One region of the Metabacillus sp. cB07 genome, then DNA from elsewhere that is predicted to be linked to it. Evidence: riboswitches for the same ligand, from Rfam matches in the RefSeq annotation. Region 1 holds a riboswitch; the other holds the start of a gene.
What was found. A riboswitch is a leader RNA that binds a small molecule or an ion and turns the genes downstream of it on or off. The one in region 1 is predicted to bind cobalamin.
Positions count from the first base shown of each region.

Region 1 (7,847 bases):
AAAACTATCAGACAAACGTCACCTTATTTGAACGAATAGGGGAAGCGCTAATTGGCGCAGATCCTGAGCTTGAGAAAATAAAGGATGAGCAGATTAAAGTGAATCAGCCGTTAAAGCATGATTCGTATGCTCTTTATCAAGTTGATTTCAAACTGAACGAATTAAACAAGATGAAATTCAGTCTGATAGACAAAGAGACGGAAGAGAGCTTTGGTGAACTTGCCATAGATCTGCTTGATCCGAAAAAACAGTATGACCTTGGCAATGGCTATAAAGTGGAAGTTGCAAGCTACCTTCCTGATTTTTATTTCAACAGCGAGGGAGAGCCGGCAACGAAAACAAGAATACCGGATAACCCGGCATTTGTTTTTAAAATGATTTCTCCTGATAAACCTGAGGGCGAGACGAGTTTTGTTGCGATTCAGCAGACGATTGAGCCGAGTGAAGATAATCAGATGAAGATGAAGTTTGAAGGAGTCGAAACGAAAAACCTTTCTGCTCTTACGGTTAGAAAAGACAATACCCTCTGGTTCCTTGGACTTGGCGGAGCCATTTTCATGATCGGTGTCACTCAGGGCATGTACTGGAATCACCGCCGCATTTGGATCAGGCGGAACGGGGATGCCATTCTCCTTGCAGGCCATACCAATAAAAACTGGTACGGCATTAAAAAGGAAATGGAAGCTGTGCTTGAAGGAACAGTGATTGAAAAGCCGGCTGACCAGTCAGATGAGAAATAAAGCGATGAGGAGGAAAAGGTGTGGCGGCTTTAAGCAGTAATTTGCTATTTGCAGCATTCTTTCTATACCTGGCTGCAACCTTTCTTTTTGCAGGAGCAATCCGCGACAAGAGAAAAGAATATAAAAAGCCTACGAAATGGGCGTCTGCAGGCATTGCGGTAACAATCGCCGGGTTTGCAGCACAGACCGGCTATTTTATTACAAGATGGATGGCTTCCGGTCATGCTCCTGTCAGCAATCTTTTTGAGTTTACAACGTTTTTCGGCATGATGCTTGTTCTGGCATTTATTGTCCTCTATTTTATTTATAAAGTATCGGTTCTTGGATTGTTTACACTTCCTGTTGCCTTGCTTCTGATTGCCTATGCAAGCATGTTTCCAACAGACATATCTCCGCTGATTCCGGCTTTGCAGAGCAGCTGGCTTCACATTCATGTGACCACTGCGGCTCTTGGACAGGCAATCCTCTCCATCAGCTTCATTGCCGGCGTTATTTATCTGCTTCGCACGGTTGATCAGTCTGTTAAATCCAAAAAGACGTTCTGGCTTGAAACGGTGATGTACGCCCTGGTTGCAACCATTGCGTTTATTGCGATAACAAGCACATTCAGAATCATGGATTATGAAGCTGTCTATCAATGGACAGATAAAAATGAACAGCAAGCGGAAATGGTCTATAACCTTCCTGCTCTTGTAGGTCCCCATAAAGGTGAGCTCCTTACAGAAGGGAAAATGGAAGCTGCTGTTGAAGTTCCGGCCCTGATTTCAGCACGAAAACTGAATACCGTGCTCTGGTCGCTTGGAACAGGATTGCTGCTTTACGGCGCGCTTCGCCTGATTTTAAGAAAGCGGATCTCCGCCTTTTTGCAGCCGCTCGTGAAAAACGTCAACCTGGACCTTGTTGATGAAATTGGATACCGTTCGGTAACAATCGGATTTCCGGTCTTCACATTAGGCGCGCTGATCTTTGCCATGATCTGGGCGCAGATTGCATGGACTCGTTTCTGGGGCTGGGATCCGAAGGAAGTCTGGGCACTGATTACCTGGCTGTTTTATGCAGCATACCTCCATCTGCGGCTGTCAAAAGGCTGGCAGGGAGAAAAGTCCGCCTGGCTTGCTGTGATCGGTTTTGCTATCATCATGTTCAACTTGATTTTTGTGAACCTTGTCATCGCCGGTCTGCATTCTTACGCTTAAAATACGTTTTAAAAGAGCCTTCACTCCTATAAAGTGAAGGTTTTTTGGTAAAATAGGAAGTAATCATTCTTATGGCCGCTTACGCTTTTCAGTGTCTAGCTTCAGCGGCCAGCTCCTCTGCCAGAACAAAATCCCCTAAAAAGTCTAAAACCGGACTTTTCAGGTGATTTCTTATCTGGCTCCCGGAGCTAAACGTCCGCTTACACTTTTCTGTGTCCAGCTTCAGCGGCCAGCTCCTCTGCCAGAACAAAATCCCCTAAAAAGTCTAAACCCGGACTTTTCAGGTGATTTCTTATCTGGCTCCCGGAGCTGAACGTCCGCTTACACTTTTCTAATTCAGGAGGAACCTCTATGGAAACCAATCCAAACTATAAAATACTTGTTGTAGATGATGAAGACAGAATCAGAAGACTGTTGAAGATGTACCTTGAACGGGAAAACTATCAGATTGAAGAAGCCGACAACGGAAGCGATGCGCTTGAAATGGCTCTTGCAGAAGAGTATGATCTGATTCTGCTTGATTTGATGATGCCGGGCATTGACGGCATTGAGGTGTGCAGACAGCTTCGCCTGAAAAAAGCAACGCCGATCATTATGCTTACGGCAAAAGGGGAAGAAGTGAACAGGGTACAGGGATTTGAGGTCGGCACAGATGACTATATCGTTAAGCCTTTCAGCCCGAGAGAAGTTGTTTTGAGAGTGAAAGCCCTGCTGAGACGCTCTTCGACGACTTCATTCCTTAAAACAGAGACAAAGGCCAAGAACGTGATTGTCTTCCCGCATCTTTCCATTGACCATGATGCCCACCGCGTTCTTGCTGATGGAAAAGAAGTCAGCTTAACGCCGAAAGAATATGAGCTTCTTTACTTTTTGGCGAAAACGCCTGATAAAGTGTATGACCGTGAGAAGCTTTTGAAAGAAGTATGGCAGTATGAGTTTTTCGGCGACTTGAGAACGGTTGATACACATGTTAAGCGTCTTAGAGAAAAGCTCAGCAAAGTTTCACCCGATGCTGCTTCTATGATTGTGACGGTCTGGGGTGTCGGCTACAAGTTTGAGGCAGGCAGTGAATGATGTTTTGGAAAAGCGTAGTCGGTAAACTCTGGTTTACCATCCTGCTTCTTGTATCATTCGTCTTATTTGTTCTGACCGTTCTGCTGCTTCAATTTATTGAAAGTTTTCATGTTGATGAAGCCGAAAACGAACTGACTCAGCTGGCCAACAAAGTGTCTGTTATTTTGGAAAACCATGAAGACCAGGAGCTTGCAAGGTCCATCACCTGGGAGCTTGCGGATGAACTGACAAGCATTGTGATAGCCGAAAACGAAAATGAATACTGGTTTTCACCAAAGAAGTATGAAAACACGCCAACCTTCAGCATGGAGGACATCCGCGCTGACAGAGAGCTGTCAAAGGTGTTTCAGGATCAGAAAAATGTAAGCAAGCTCACCCGGCTGCCTGAAGAACAGCAAAAAAACTCCGGAAACAAGGAGGAAGTGCTTGTAGTCGGTGTTCCCTATAAAACAAGCGACGGCAAGGACGGAGCCGTTTTTATGTCACAGTCCCTGCAGGCCGTCCAAAAGACGACCGAGCACACGACAAAATACATTCTTCTTGCAGCAGGTATAGCCATCATTCTGACAACGGTTTTTGCCTTTTTCCTGTCTACTAGAATTACCTATCCATTGAGAAAAATGAGAGAGGCGACACAAGAGCTGACACGCGGCAATTTTGATACAAAAGTTCCTATTTTGAGCCACGATGAAATCGGGGAGCTTGCCATTGCGTTCAATCAGATGGGCAGACAGCTGAAGTTTAACATCAACGCTCTCAATCAGGAGAAAGAGCACTTAACGAGCATTTTAAGCAGTATGGCAGACGGGGTTATCACGCTTAATATTGATGGAACAATTCTCGTAACCAATCCTCCTGCAGAACGCTTCCTGCAGTCATGGTACTATGAACAGAAAATGCAGATTAATGAAGGGGAAGAAATTCCGCCGGAAGCAAAGGAATTGTTCCAGCGGGTTGTCAACACAGAAAGAGAGCATATCGTTGAAGTAACCCTTCAGGGAAGAAGCTGGGTGCTTGTCATGAGCCCGCTTTACAATCAGTCGTACGTCCGGGGGGCTGTTGCCGTGCTTCGGGACATGACAGAAGAGCGCAGGCTTGATAAATTGCGCAAAGACTTTATCGCAAACGTCAGCCATGAACTGAGAACGCCGATTGCCATGCTCCAGGGGTATTCTGAAGCAATCGTGGATGATATTGCAAGCTCGGATGAAGAGAAAAAGGAGATTGCACAGGTTATTTACGATGAATCGCTCAGAATGGGAAGGCTTGTCAATGACCTGCTCGATCTTGCCCGGATGGAAGCGGGTCATATTACCCTTAATCTCGAGAGCATTTCCATTCATGAATTTATTGAAAAAATAAACCGGAAGTTCCAGGGACTTGCAAGAGAAAAAGACATTACGCTCACCTCCAGCATTACACTTGACGAACCTGAATTTGTTCTCGATCCTGATAAAATTGAACAGGTTCTGACGAATCTCGTGGATAACGCTATCAGGCATACACTTGAGGGCGGTACAGTCGAAATGGCTGTGCAGTCTGCTGCCGGCGGTATTAAAGTTGATGTGAAGGATACGGGCACAGGAATTGTCGAAGAAGACCTTCCGTTTGTTTTTGAGCGTTTTTACAAAGCAGATAAGGCGAGGACGAGAGGCCGCTCCGGAACTGGCCTTGGTCTTGCGATTGCCAAGAACATTGTCGATGCTCATTCAGGATCGATTAATGTGCACAGCAAAGTAAATGAAGGAACAACATTCAGTTTCTTTCTGCCTCGAAAAACCGTTTATCCTGAAAGAATCTGACGAATATTCTTGTTTCATACGAAACACCTGTTGATGCCGCATGTCGTTTTAGGTACAATAAAAGCTGGATATAAAAGTGAATACGAAAAGAAACTGGTGCAAACTTTGCTTAATAGGGAATCAGGTGAGATGCCTGGACTGTCCCCGCAACTGTAAGTGCAGACAATACCTGCTTTTAGACCACTGTCAGAATTCAGACGGGAAGGTGCAGGCTTGAGGATGAAGCACGAGTCAGTAGACCTGCCGGGATCTTTCGAACGTTACTATTCTTCGGGGATTTGAGCATAGAAACGGCACAGGTATGGCATGAGTGCCTGCAGTTTCTTCTATGCCGTTTTTAAAAGCCCATCTTCTATAAGATGGGCTTTTTGCTTTTCCAATACATACACAACAACAAGAGGAGAGATGGACCATGAACAAATTTTACAGTTTTCTCGCAATCATTCTTCTGACACTGATGAGTGCCTGCGGAAATGCGGCAGAGCAGCCTAAAACGGAAGAAACAAAACCTGCTGCTGAGAGCAAAGAGCAGGCTGAAGAGCTGAAAGCATCTGTCACGCTGACAAAAAATGAAATGGCAGAAAAAGTAGACGCTAAAGAAATCGCTTTTGAAGAAGGAAAAAACTTGATGGATGCCATGAAGGAGAACTTTGAAATTGAAGAGTCCGGAGGTTTTATCAACGGAATTGAAGGCATCCAGGCGAGCGAAGCGGACAAAACATACTGGCATTTAATCGTTAACGGGGAAGATGCCATGACAGGAGCAAATGACATTAAGCTGAAAGACGGCGATAAAATTGAATTTGATCTGCGGAATTATGAGTAAGCGAGAGAAACAATGACAACAAGAAGAATCAGTCTTCTGTCTCTGCTTATAGCCTTGTCCGTTGTCGGCAGACTTTCCTTTCAATTTGTTCCGAACATACAGCCGATGACAGCCATCATTCTCATCACGGCGATTCTGCTCGGACCGGTTAATGGAATGATTGTCGCAGTGCTAGGCTGTTTCCTGAGCAACCTGCTGCTTGGCATGGGAACGTGGACAATCTGGCAGATGCTTGCATGGGGGATTCTGGCTCTAGTATTCGGCCTGCTTGGAAAAGCTGTCAAAAGAAACAGGCTGCTCATTTTTACCCCGACAGCTGTTCTTGCGGGATATCTATTTGGATTCATCGTTTCTCTGAATATGTTTGTCCTGACAGATAACGGACTCGCCTACTATCTTGCAGGAATCCCGTTTGATACGATGCATGCAGCAGGAAACGGCATTTTCTTTCTTGTGCTGTACCCGGTTATGCAAAAAACGTTTCAGTATTATCTGTGTAAAAACGATTATGGCGTTACACTTCAATAAAATAATGGCAGAATAAGAGAGAGACTTTCTTTTTAGCTTAGGCAAGACAGTCTGAGAACAAAGGACAGGAGCTGCTGAATATGAATTTGTATACTAGAACCGGCGATAAAGGGAAAACAAGCATTATCGGGGGCCGGGTCGATAAGGATGACCTGAGGGTAGAAGCCTACGGAACAATCGATGAGGTAAACTCTTTTACCGGTCTTGCCATGACATGGATGAACGATGAAAGCCTGAAAGACATGAAGCAGGAATTTGAAAAAATCCAGCATGAACTTTTTGACTGCGGAAGCGATCTTGCTGTCATCCACGGCAAGCAAAAGCATCCCTATAAAACAACACCTGACATGATTGAGTTTCTTGAAACGCGAATTGATGCGTACACAGCAGAAGCCCCTCCGCTCGAGCGATTCATTCTTCCTGGAGGGACAGAGGCGGCTGCTGCCATCCATGTGGCAAGGACCGTGGCAAGAAGAGCGGAGCGATGTATTGTTTCGCTCAAAAAAGAAACGGAAATCAATGAGCATGTTTTAACGTATATGAACAGACTTTCCGATTATTTCTTTGCGGCTGCGAGAGCGGCAAATGCCAGACTCGGTTCAAAAGATGTGGAGTATGAAAGAAGTGCCATCGTATTTACGAAAAAGAAAGAGTCATAATTTCTTTGAAAAGGAAGGCGGAAACTGCCTTCCTTTTTCTATGCAATCCCGATATAGTAAAAGATGTGTAACTTTTTATTCTTCATTCCGACTAATGTATTGATTGGAGGTTCGTTCATGGAAGAGGCCTTTCAAAGGATTTATGAAAAATATCACAGCGATCTTTTCCAGTTCTTGTTTTATATGGTGAAGAATCGTGAACAGGCCGAGGACCTCGTTCAGGAAGTGTATATACGAATATTAAAATCACACAGCAGTTTTGAAGGACGGAGCAGTGAGAAAACCTGGATCCTCTCCATTGCAAGACATGTTGCGATTGATTTTTTCCGCAAACAGAAAACACTTAAACAGCGAATCTTTGAAGCGTTTGACTGGGACCGTGAGCAAATACGGGATCAGCAGCCGCTGCCGGAGGAAATTGCTGCTTTAAATGAAGAGATGCAGATGGTTTACCGGATGCTTGATACATGCACGGTCGATCAGAAGGCCGTCGTTATCTTAAGGTATATTCAGGGAATGTCCATTGCCGATACAGCAGCAGCCCTCGGATTTACGGAAAGTAAAGTGAAAACGACCCAGCACAGAGCGCTGAAAGCTCTGAAAAATAAGTTATCTGAACACTCGATCAGGAAGGAGGGAATAGCAAAGGGATGAATCAATCAAAATGGAACGATGAGCAGATTACCGATAAACTTCAAGCCATGCCGGATATCAAAGACCGGAGGACGCAGCAGCAAATCTACACCAGTTTGCAGCAGCGTATGCACAAAAAGAAAGTTCAATGGAAAGCACCGGCTCTTGCAAGCTTTGCCGCCCTTTTTATTCTTTTAATCCTTTCACCCTTTTTCCTTCAGAACTTCCAGATGAGTGATAGCAGGTCTGAATACAGTGCGGATAAAGCAGCTGAAAGCGGCCAGGTGTCTGAAGAAAACGCAGACATGAAATTAGAAGCAAAATCTGCACCAGAGCCTGAGAAAAAGTCATTTGTAGCAAGGACAAAGGACAATCAAACGATTGTAACG
Region 1 covers NZ_CP069296.1:2,570,575-2,578,421, reverse strand. The annotation lists gene resB (cytochrome c biogenesis protein ResB) at 1-740, shown strand, start outside; gene ccsB (c-type cytochrome biogenesis protein CcsB) at 761-1,936, shown strand; gene JOJ89_RS13080 (response regulator transcription factor) at 2,288-3,010, shown strand; gene JOJ89_RS13075 (ATP-binding protein) at 3,007-4,812, shown strand; cobalamin riboswitch at 4,890-5,074, shown strand; gene JOJ89_RS13070 (DUF4430 domain-containing protein) at 5,225-5,638, shown strand; gene JOJ89_RS13065 (ECF transporter S component) at 5,651-6,166, shown strand; gene JOJ89_RS13060 (cob(I)yrinic acid a,c-diamide adenosyltransferase) at 6,247-6,825, shown strand; gene sigX (RNA polymerase sigma factor SigX) at 6,943-7,479, shown strand; gene JOJ89_RS13050 (hypothetical protein) at 7,476-7,847, shown strand, end outside.

Region 2 (7,847 bases), 1.8 Mb from region 1:
GTTCCTCAGCTGGCGGCTCAGCCGGCTTTTCTTTTTCTTTTTTCTTTTCTTCTTCTTTTCTTATCTGCTCTTCTTTTCGTGCTTCTTCTTCTGCTTTCCTCGCCTCTTCTTCTGCTCTTTTCGCTTCTTCTTGTGCTGCTTTTTTAGCTTCTTCGTCCTGGCGCTTTTTCTCTTCTGCTTGTTTCTTTTCTTCATCGGCTTTTGCTTTTTCTTCCTGCTTCAGCCGTTCCTGTTCTTCTTTTCTTGCTTTGGCATCTTGTTCTGCCTTTTTGTCAGCTTCTTTTTTTCTTTCTTCAGCCCGTTTCTTTTCTTTTTCCTCTTTGCCCGTATCTTTTTTCTTCACGGGTTTCTTTTCTTCTTTCTTTATTGGAGCGAGTTTAAAGTCTTCAGGCTTTTCGTTTTTCAGGGCTGCATCCATAATGACTTTATAAAGCGGTGCAGCTGTTGCACTGCTTGATGTTTTCAGGTAATGATTTTCATCTGTCTGATCGTAGCCGAGCCATAGCGCACCAACTACGTTCGGTGTATATCCGACAACCCATTGGTCCTTAGTCCCATCGATGCCGTCGATGCCAAGCTGGGTGGACCCTGTTTTCGCCGCAAGCTCATGCTTTTCGAGAGCAGCTTTTCTACCAGTTCCTTCTTTGACAACCCCAAGCATCATGTGTGTCATCGTTTGAGCTACTTCTTTAGTCGTTACTTCTGTTTCTTTCTTTTTCCATTCCGCAATGGTGTTGCCCTGCACATCAACAATTTTCGTGATCGCATGAGCTTCTACGCGCGTGCCGTCATTTGGAAAAGCGGAATAGGCTTCGGCCATGTTAAGCGGTGCAACCCCTTTATCAAGTCCTCCAAGTGCAAGACTCAGGTTGCGGTCATTTTCGGTAATCGGCAGTCCGAAGCGCTCGGCTGCATCTACACCTTTAGCCACGCCTATTTCGTTTAATGTCCAGACAGCGGGCACATTATGAGACTTTATTAAAGCTTCATACATGGTAACCTCGCCATGGTACGATCCATCAAAATTCTTTGGCTGATATCCGTCAATATCCAGAGGTTTATCCTCAAGCTTGGAATTAACGGTCATTCCGTTTTCAAGAGCGGGCGTGTAAACCGAAATCGGCTTCATCGTCGAACCCGGCTGCCTCTTCAGCTGTGTAGCCCTGTTGAATTGCCTGAATGAATGTTCTCCGCGGCCGCCGATCAGCGCCTGGACTCCTCCTGTTTTAGGGTTCAGGAGAACGGCACCGCTTTGCACCAGCTGATCTCCTCCCAGGTCAGGGAAGTTCGCATCATCTTTAAACACATTTTCGATCGATGACTGCATGTCCTGGCGCAGTTCGGTATGAATCTCAAACCCGCCGGCAAGGATTTCATTTTGCGTCAATCCGTATTTTTTGATCGCTTCTTCAATTACGTGATCTACGTACGAAGGGTAGCGGCCTTTATATTGATCCAGTTCTTTTCTTTCAAGAACGACTTTTTCCTTTTTCGCTTCGTTCATTTCTTCTTCAGTAATCACGTTTTCTTCTTTCATCAGTTTCAGAACGACGTCTCTCCGGTCGAGAGACTTTTCCATATTCTTGACTGGTGAATAATTCGTCGGGGCTTTAATCAGACCGACAAGAATCGCTGATTCGTTCAGGGTCAGATCTGCAGGCTCTTTTCCAAAATATACTTTTGAAGCCCGCTTAAGTCCCCAGGCACCCTCTCCGAAATAAACTTTGTTTACGTATAGTTCCAGGATTTCTTCCTTTGAATATTCATCTTCAATTTTCTGCGAGATAAAATACTCATCAAATTTCCGTTTAAATGTCTGATCGTGAGTAAGCAGGGTATTTTTGGCAAGCTGCTGTGTCAGCGTGCTTCCTCCCTCGACAACTCCTCCCGCCAGCACATTCTTGAATGCAGCGCGGACAATTCCGATATAATCGATCCCGTTATGCTTGTAGAAATTTTGGTCCTCTGTTGCCTGAAGCGCCGCGTAAAAGTGTTCGGGCACATCTTCATACTTGACCCATTCCTGTTTGGAGCTTGAGATCTTGCTTGCGATTTCTCCGTTTTGATCATAAATAATGGTCGGGGCGTTTGCTCGTTCCTCTAATTTGCTGACATCCTGCGATGCAATAACTGAGTTGTGCACCATAAAGACAAGGATGACTGAAAGCAGCACGAAGATGAGCAGTTTCATGAACACACCCTTTATGGAAAATAGTGACTTAAACATGGATAACCCCCTGATATAGAAAAATAAATCCTATCTTTTATTACCCCAATTACAACAGGTGTACGCCTAATTATGAAAAAATCTGTCCGCCTAAGCTAAATTTCTGACAGATGAACGTTTTCCCAAGGAAATATCAGGGTATTTCAAAAATATGAAATCATCTGCCAAAAGAAAGGAATGAATGAACTTGGATACATTTCACCACATTGTAGTAGCTTATGACGGACAGGATGAAAGTTCAGCAGCTCTAACTAAAGGAATTCAGCTGAGCAAGCAGCTCGGAACACGATTAACTGTTGTTCACGTCTATCAGGCAGAGCATGCCATGAATACTGGAGGCGTCAGACCCGGTATTCCGAGTGCTCCTGCAAACGGTTACCTGACTGATAACCTTCAGAACTATCCGGTTGCCCCTGATGCGGCACGCCAGTTTGATGATCAGCCTAAAAATGACCACTTCGACCATTCTGATGAGGTCTCGTCGAGGATTCGAATGAAGCTTGATGAGAACCAGGCAACCGGAGACGTTGAGATTCTGTCAGGCTCCCCGGCAGATGCCATCCTTTCATTTGCCGATGAACATGCAGCTGACCTCATCATTATGGGCAACAGTGATTCAGGCGGCCTTAAAAAACTGCTTTTCGGCGGAGTAAGCGATAAAGTGCATCATCAGTCAAATATTTCAGTGCTGATTGCAAAATAAATGTGCTAACGGGTGCTTTTTTAAGCATCCGTTTTTTTGAGAGCTAAACACTTAAAAACCTCTGACACAAACAAAGTTTCAGGGGTTTTTTCGTCCCTTGCTTAATCCTGTTCCATTTACTTTTATCACCAGTTGACATAGATCAATAGACTGATATAATACTTTTATGCACAAAAGCATAAAAGCGTTTAAGTATAAAAGGAAGGAATTTCAATTTATGAGTCAATCAAAATCACTTTCATTCACTGGTTCAGTGATTCTATTTTTATCGATGATCGGCATTATTTTCATCAGTTTATTTTACTTAAAAACAGAACCGCATCTTCCGCTGATGCTTTGCCTTGTTTTTCTAAGCGGCGCAGCCATTCTTTATAAGTACTCCTGGAAGGAAATTGAGGACGGGATTGTAAAAGGCATTCAATCCGGTGTTCAGCCTATTATTATTCTTGCTTTAATCGGGATTCTTATTGGAGCCTGGATGTTCAGCGGAACCATACCTACTGTCATGATGGCCGCTTTGTCCATCATAGATCCCGCGTACCTCCTGATTTTGACTCTTTTATGCTGCACCATTATTTCAAGTCTTGTGGGCAGCAGTTTTACAACGGTCAGTACAGTCGGAGTTGCTCTTATGGGAGTGGCCATTGCCGCAGGAGTTCCCGTTGAATGGGCTGCAGGGGCTGTTATTTGCGGGGCATGCTTCGGGGATAAAATGTCGCCGATGTCAGATACAACGAATTTTGCCTCAGGTGTGGCTGAAGTCAATATTTTTACTCATATCCGCCATATGGCACAAACGACGATTCCCGCTTATGCGATAACAGCAGCACTTTTCTGGTATATGGGGACAACTCTTTCTGCTGACGGAGCAACACTTGATAACATTAAGGAAATTATGACGGTCATGAAAGAGCACGTCACAATCAGTCCATGGACCTTGATCTCTCCTCTGATTGTGATTGGACTTGCCATCTCACGGGTTCCTGTTATTCCTGCTCTTGCAGCAGGCATTGCAACGGCCGGCATCACAGGTCTCCTCATTCAGGACGGGACAAATCTTTCCGGTTTCTTAGCCGTTCTGCAAAATGGAACAGCGTTTGATATTCAGCAGGAAACCGTCCAGCAAATGCTTAACCGCGGCGGGCTTCAGTCTATGATGTGGTCCATTTCGCTGATTATGATCGCCTTTGCTTTAGGCGGATTGATGGATAAAATGCAGCTGATCCAGACTTTATTAAACGGATTGATTGAGAGAATTAAAGTCAAAGGGCAGCTGATCCTTGCAACTATTTCTTCTTCAATCGGAGTTAATCTCGTAACTGGAGAGCAGTATTTGTCCATACTCATTCCCGGTCAGTCGTTTAAACCGGCCTATGAAAAACTGAACGTTGAAAAGAAATATTTATCAAGATCCCTTGAAGATGCCGGAACACTGATCAATCCCCTTATTCCCTGGGGAGTAAGCGGAGCCTTTTTTGCGCAGACACTCGGTGTGGACGTCATAGCGTACCTGCCATTTGCGTTCTTTCTCTACCTGTCTCCATTGTTTTCTGTCCTTTTTGGATTCCTGCCTGTCAGGAAACATACACTCTAGCAGAAAATCCCGCCTAAACCAGGCGGGATTTTTATTATTTCTCGACCACTTTCGTTTCTTTTGCGATCAGTTCATCAAACAGCTTTTGAAGCTTTCTTGTGACCGGGCCTGGAATTCCTTCTCCAATCTTTCCTTCATCAACCTTTATGACAGGAATCACTTCACTGGTCGTAGATGTGATAAATGCTTCATCAAGAGAGACAAGACCTTCAGTGCTCAATCTTTCTTCCAGAAACTCGATTCCGTTCTGTCTGCAAAGCTCTTCTACTTTCATTCTCGTAACACCATTCAGGATCAGGTTATTCGCAGGATGCGTAAACACACTTCCGTTTTTCACCCCATAGAAATTGGAGGAAGACCCCTCTGTAATCATGCCGCTTCTGTGCAGCAGAGCTTCATATGCCCCGCGGTCATGTGCCTCCTGTTTTGCAAGGACATTACCCAGCAGATTCAGGCTTTTAATATCGCATCTGAGCCAGCGCACGTCTTCAAGCAGGCTGAGAGAAATCCCTACCTCCTGCTCTTTTGCCGGTTTTGAGCATGGAATTGGATAGGCCGTTAATTCAGGACGCGTATCCTTGCCCGGAAACAGATGCTTTCTTGCGGCAGCTCCTCTTGTTACCTGCATATAAATACCGCCGTCTTCTGTCTTATTCAGGCGGAGAAGTTCTTCAAGCTGACCTGTCAGCTCCCCTATCGTATATGGAAGGTCGATTTTGATTTCTTCTGCGCTTCGAATGAACCGCTCCATATGCTCCTTCATCGCAAAAAATGCCCCATCATATACCCTGATGACCTCGTAAACCCCGTCACCGAACTGATGGCCCCTGTCTTCAAGATCAATCGCTACTTCATCACGCTTTTTATATTCGCCGTTAACAAGTATGTACATGATAAATCTCCTTTTTATAAGACTTAGTGTAACCTTCCCTTTAACCTATGGTATGATGAAACACGCTGAACTGTAAAATGGTTTTCTATTTTTCTTTCGACATTTTCATAGATTTCAGTTGAAATTATAACCCATGTCATTTATGATGAGAATATCAAATAACACAACATATTGATTTTACTACTAAAACTACATACCACATATTGAAATAATCAGCGAATCAAGGTGCCAACATGTTGGCTTAAAAGGGAATCCGGTGCAAATCCGGAACTGTCCCCGCAACTGTAAGTGTGACGAACTGGGAATACCACTGTACGAGAGAAATGTATGGGAAGGACTCAGCGCAGAATGATCACAAGTCAGGAGACCTGCCTTAGATTTGCAGAAGTTTCGAATTCTTCGGGGACTGAGGAGATGAAACGATGGCCAGTAACAGGGATGCGTGCACCCTCTTATTCTATCGTTTGATCCGCTCATGTTCTCATGGGCGGTTTTTTTGATTTTCGCAGCTTTTTTCCTGAAAGATCATTGACCGTTTAATATGCGGAAAATCTGAACTATAAATGAGGAGGATGTCTTATGGCAACCAAAATGACTACCGTCATCGTAAACGAACTGACAAACGAAAAAGCCCCGTTCTCACCGCAGCGGCTGACTGACTTTATTTCTGAAACCGGAAAAGATTTTAAAGAGCTTGACCTCCATACATACACCGAAAGAGCTGTTCAAAGCATGGAAGGCCGGACTGTCTGTTCTGCCTCTCAGGTAACCAACCTTCTTATTCTCGAAGGACTCTCAAATATCAGTGAGCTTCAGCCGGAATGGACCTTTTTCTGTGCCCGGATTTATCTTAAAAAGCTGTATAAAGAAGCGGCATATAACAGGGAATCAGGCGGCGGCACCTTTCTGTCGCTGATTAAAACCCTTACGGCAAAAGGCATCTACAGCAGGCACCTTCTTGACTCTTATTCCGAAGAAGAAATTGAGCAGCTTTCGGATGTCATTGATCACGACAAAGACAAGCTTTTTACATACATTGGGCTCCGGACACTCTCTGACCGGTATCTTGCGAGAGATTATGACAAGTCGGTTTATGAGCTTCCCCAGGAGCGGTACCTCGTCATCGCCATGACGCTGATGGCAAAGGAAGACACGGAACACCGACTTCAGCTTGTAAAAGAAGCCTACTGGGCACTCAGCAATTTGTATATGACCGTTGCAACACCAACATTGTCGAACGCAGGAAAGCCTGTCGGACAGCTGTCCAGCTGTTTTATTGATACAGTTGATGACAGTCTGCAGGGCATCTTCGACAGCAACACAGACATTGCCAATCTTTCAAAATCAGGCGGAGGCATCGGCGTTTATCTCGGGAAAATCCGCAGCCGCGGGAGTGATATTAAAGGCTTTAAAGGAGTATCGTCCGGTGTCATACCGTGGATGAAGCAGCTGAACAATACGGCGGTAAGCGTGGATCAGCTCGGGCAAAGAAAAGGCGCGATCGCCGTTTACCTCGACGTCTGGCACAAGGATATCTATTCCTTCCTTGATTCCAAGCTGAACAACGGGGATGAGCGTTTACGCACACATGACCTCTTCACCGGCGTCTGCCTGCCGGACCTTTTCATGGAACAGGCTGAAAACCGCGGAGAGTGGCATTTGTTCGACCCTCATGAAGTTCGGAAAGTCATGGGTTACTCCTTGGAAGATTATTATGATGAGCAAAAAGGCGCAGGGTCGTTCCGCGAAAAATATTGGGAATGCGCCAATCATCCGGAACTCTCAAAAACTACCGTTCCTGCAATTGACATTATGAAGGGCATTATGAAAAGCCAGCTTGAGTCAGGGACCCCCTTTATGTTTTACCGGGATGAAGTGAACCGGAAAAATCCCAATGCGCATAAAGGAATGGTTTACTGCAGCAATCTCTGTACAGAAATCACTCAGAACCAAAGCCCGACAACAATGGATGAACAGTATACAGAAGACGGCAAAATCATTACTGTTAAAACACCGGGAGATTTTGTTGTGTGCAACCTCTCTTCCATCAACCTTGCCCGCGCTGTGTCAGATGATGTGCTTGAGCGGCTGATCCACGTTCAGGTCAGAATGCTCGATAACGTCATCGATTTAAATGACATTCCCGTTCTTCAGGCTAAGCTCACAAACAAAAAGTACCGTGCAGTCGGCCTCGGAACCTTTGGATGGCACCACCTTCTTGCTCTTAAGCGTCTGCGCTGGGAAGACGAAGAAGCCGTTCAGTATGCAGATGAACTCTATGAAAAAATAGCCTTTTACACGATTCAGGCAAGCATGAGGCTTGCTGAAGAAAAAGGCGCCTATCCTGTCTTTGAAGGTTCAGGCTGGCATACCGGCGACTACTTTAAGAACAGAAACTATACATCTGACTCTATGCCATGGGATGAGCTTT
Region 2 covers NZ_CP069296.1:800,111-807,957, reverse strand. The annotation lists gene JOJ89_RS04120 (transglycosylase domain-containing protein) at 1-2,227, opposite strand, end outside; gene JOJ89_RS04115 (universal stress protein) at 2,415-2,930, shown strand; gene nhaC (Na+/H+ antiporter NhaC) at 3,148-4,524, shown strand; gene dat (D-amino-acid transaminase) at 4,559-5,416, opposite strand; cobalamin riboswitch at 5,624-5,806, shown strand; gene JOJ89_RS04100 (ribonucleoside-diphosphate reductase subunit alpha) at 5,996-7,847, shown strand, end outside.
Region 2: another riboswitch for cobalamin. It lies ahead of JOJ89_RS04100 (ribonucleoside-diphosphate reductase subunit alpha); the one in region 1 lies ahead of JOJ89_RS13070 (DUF4430 domain-containing protein).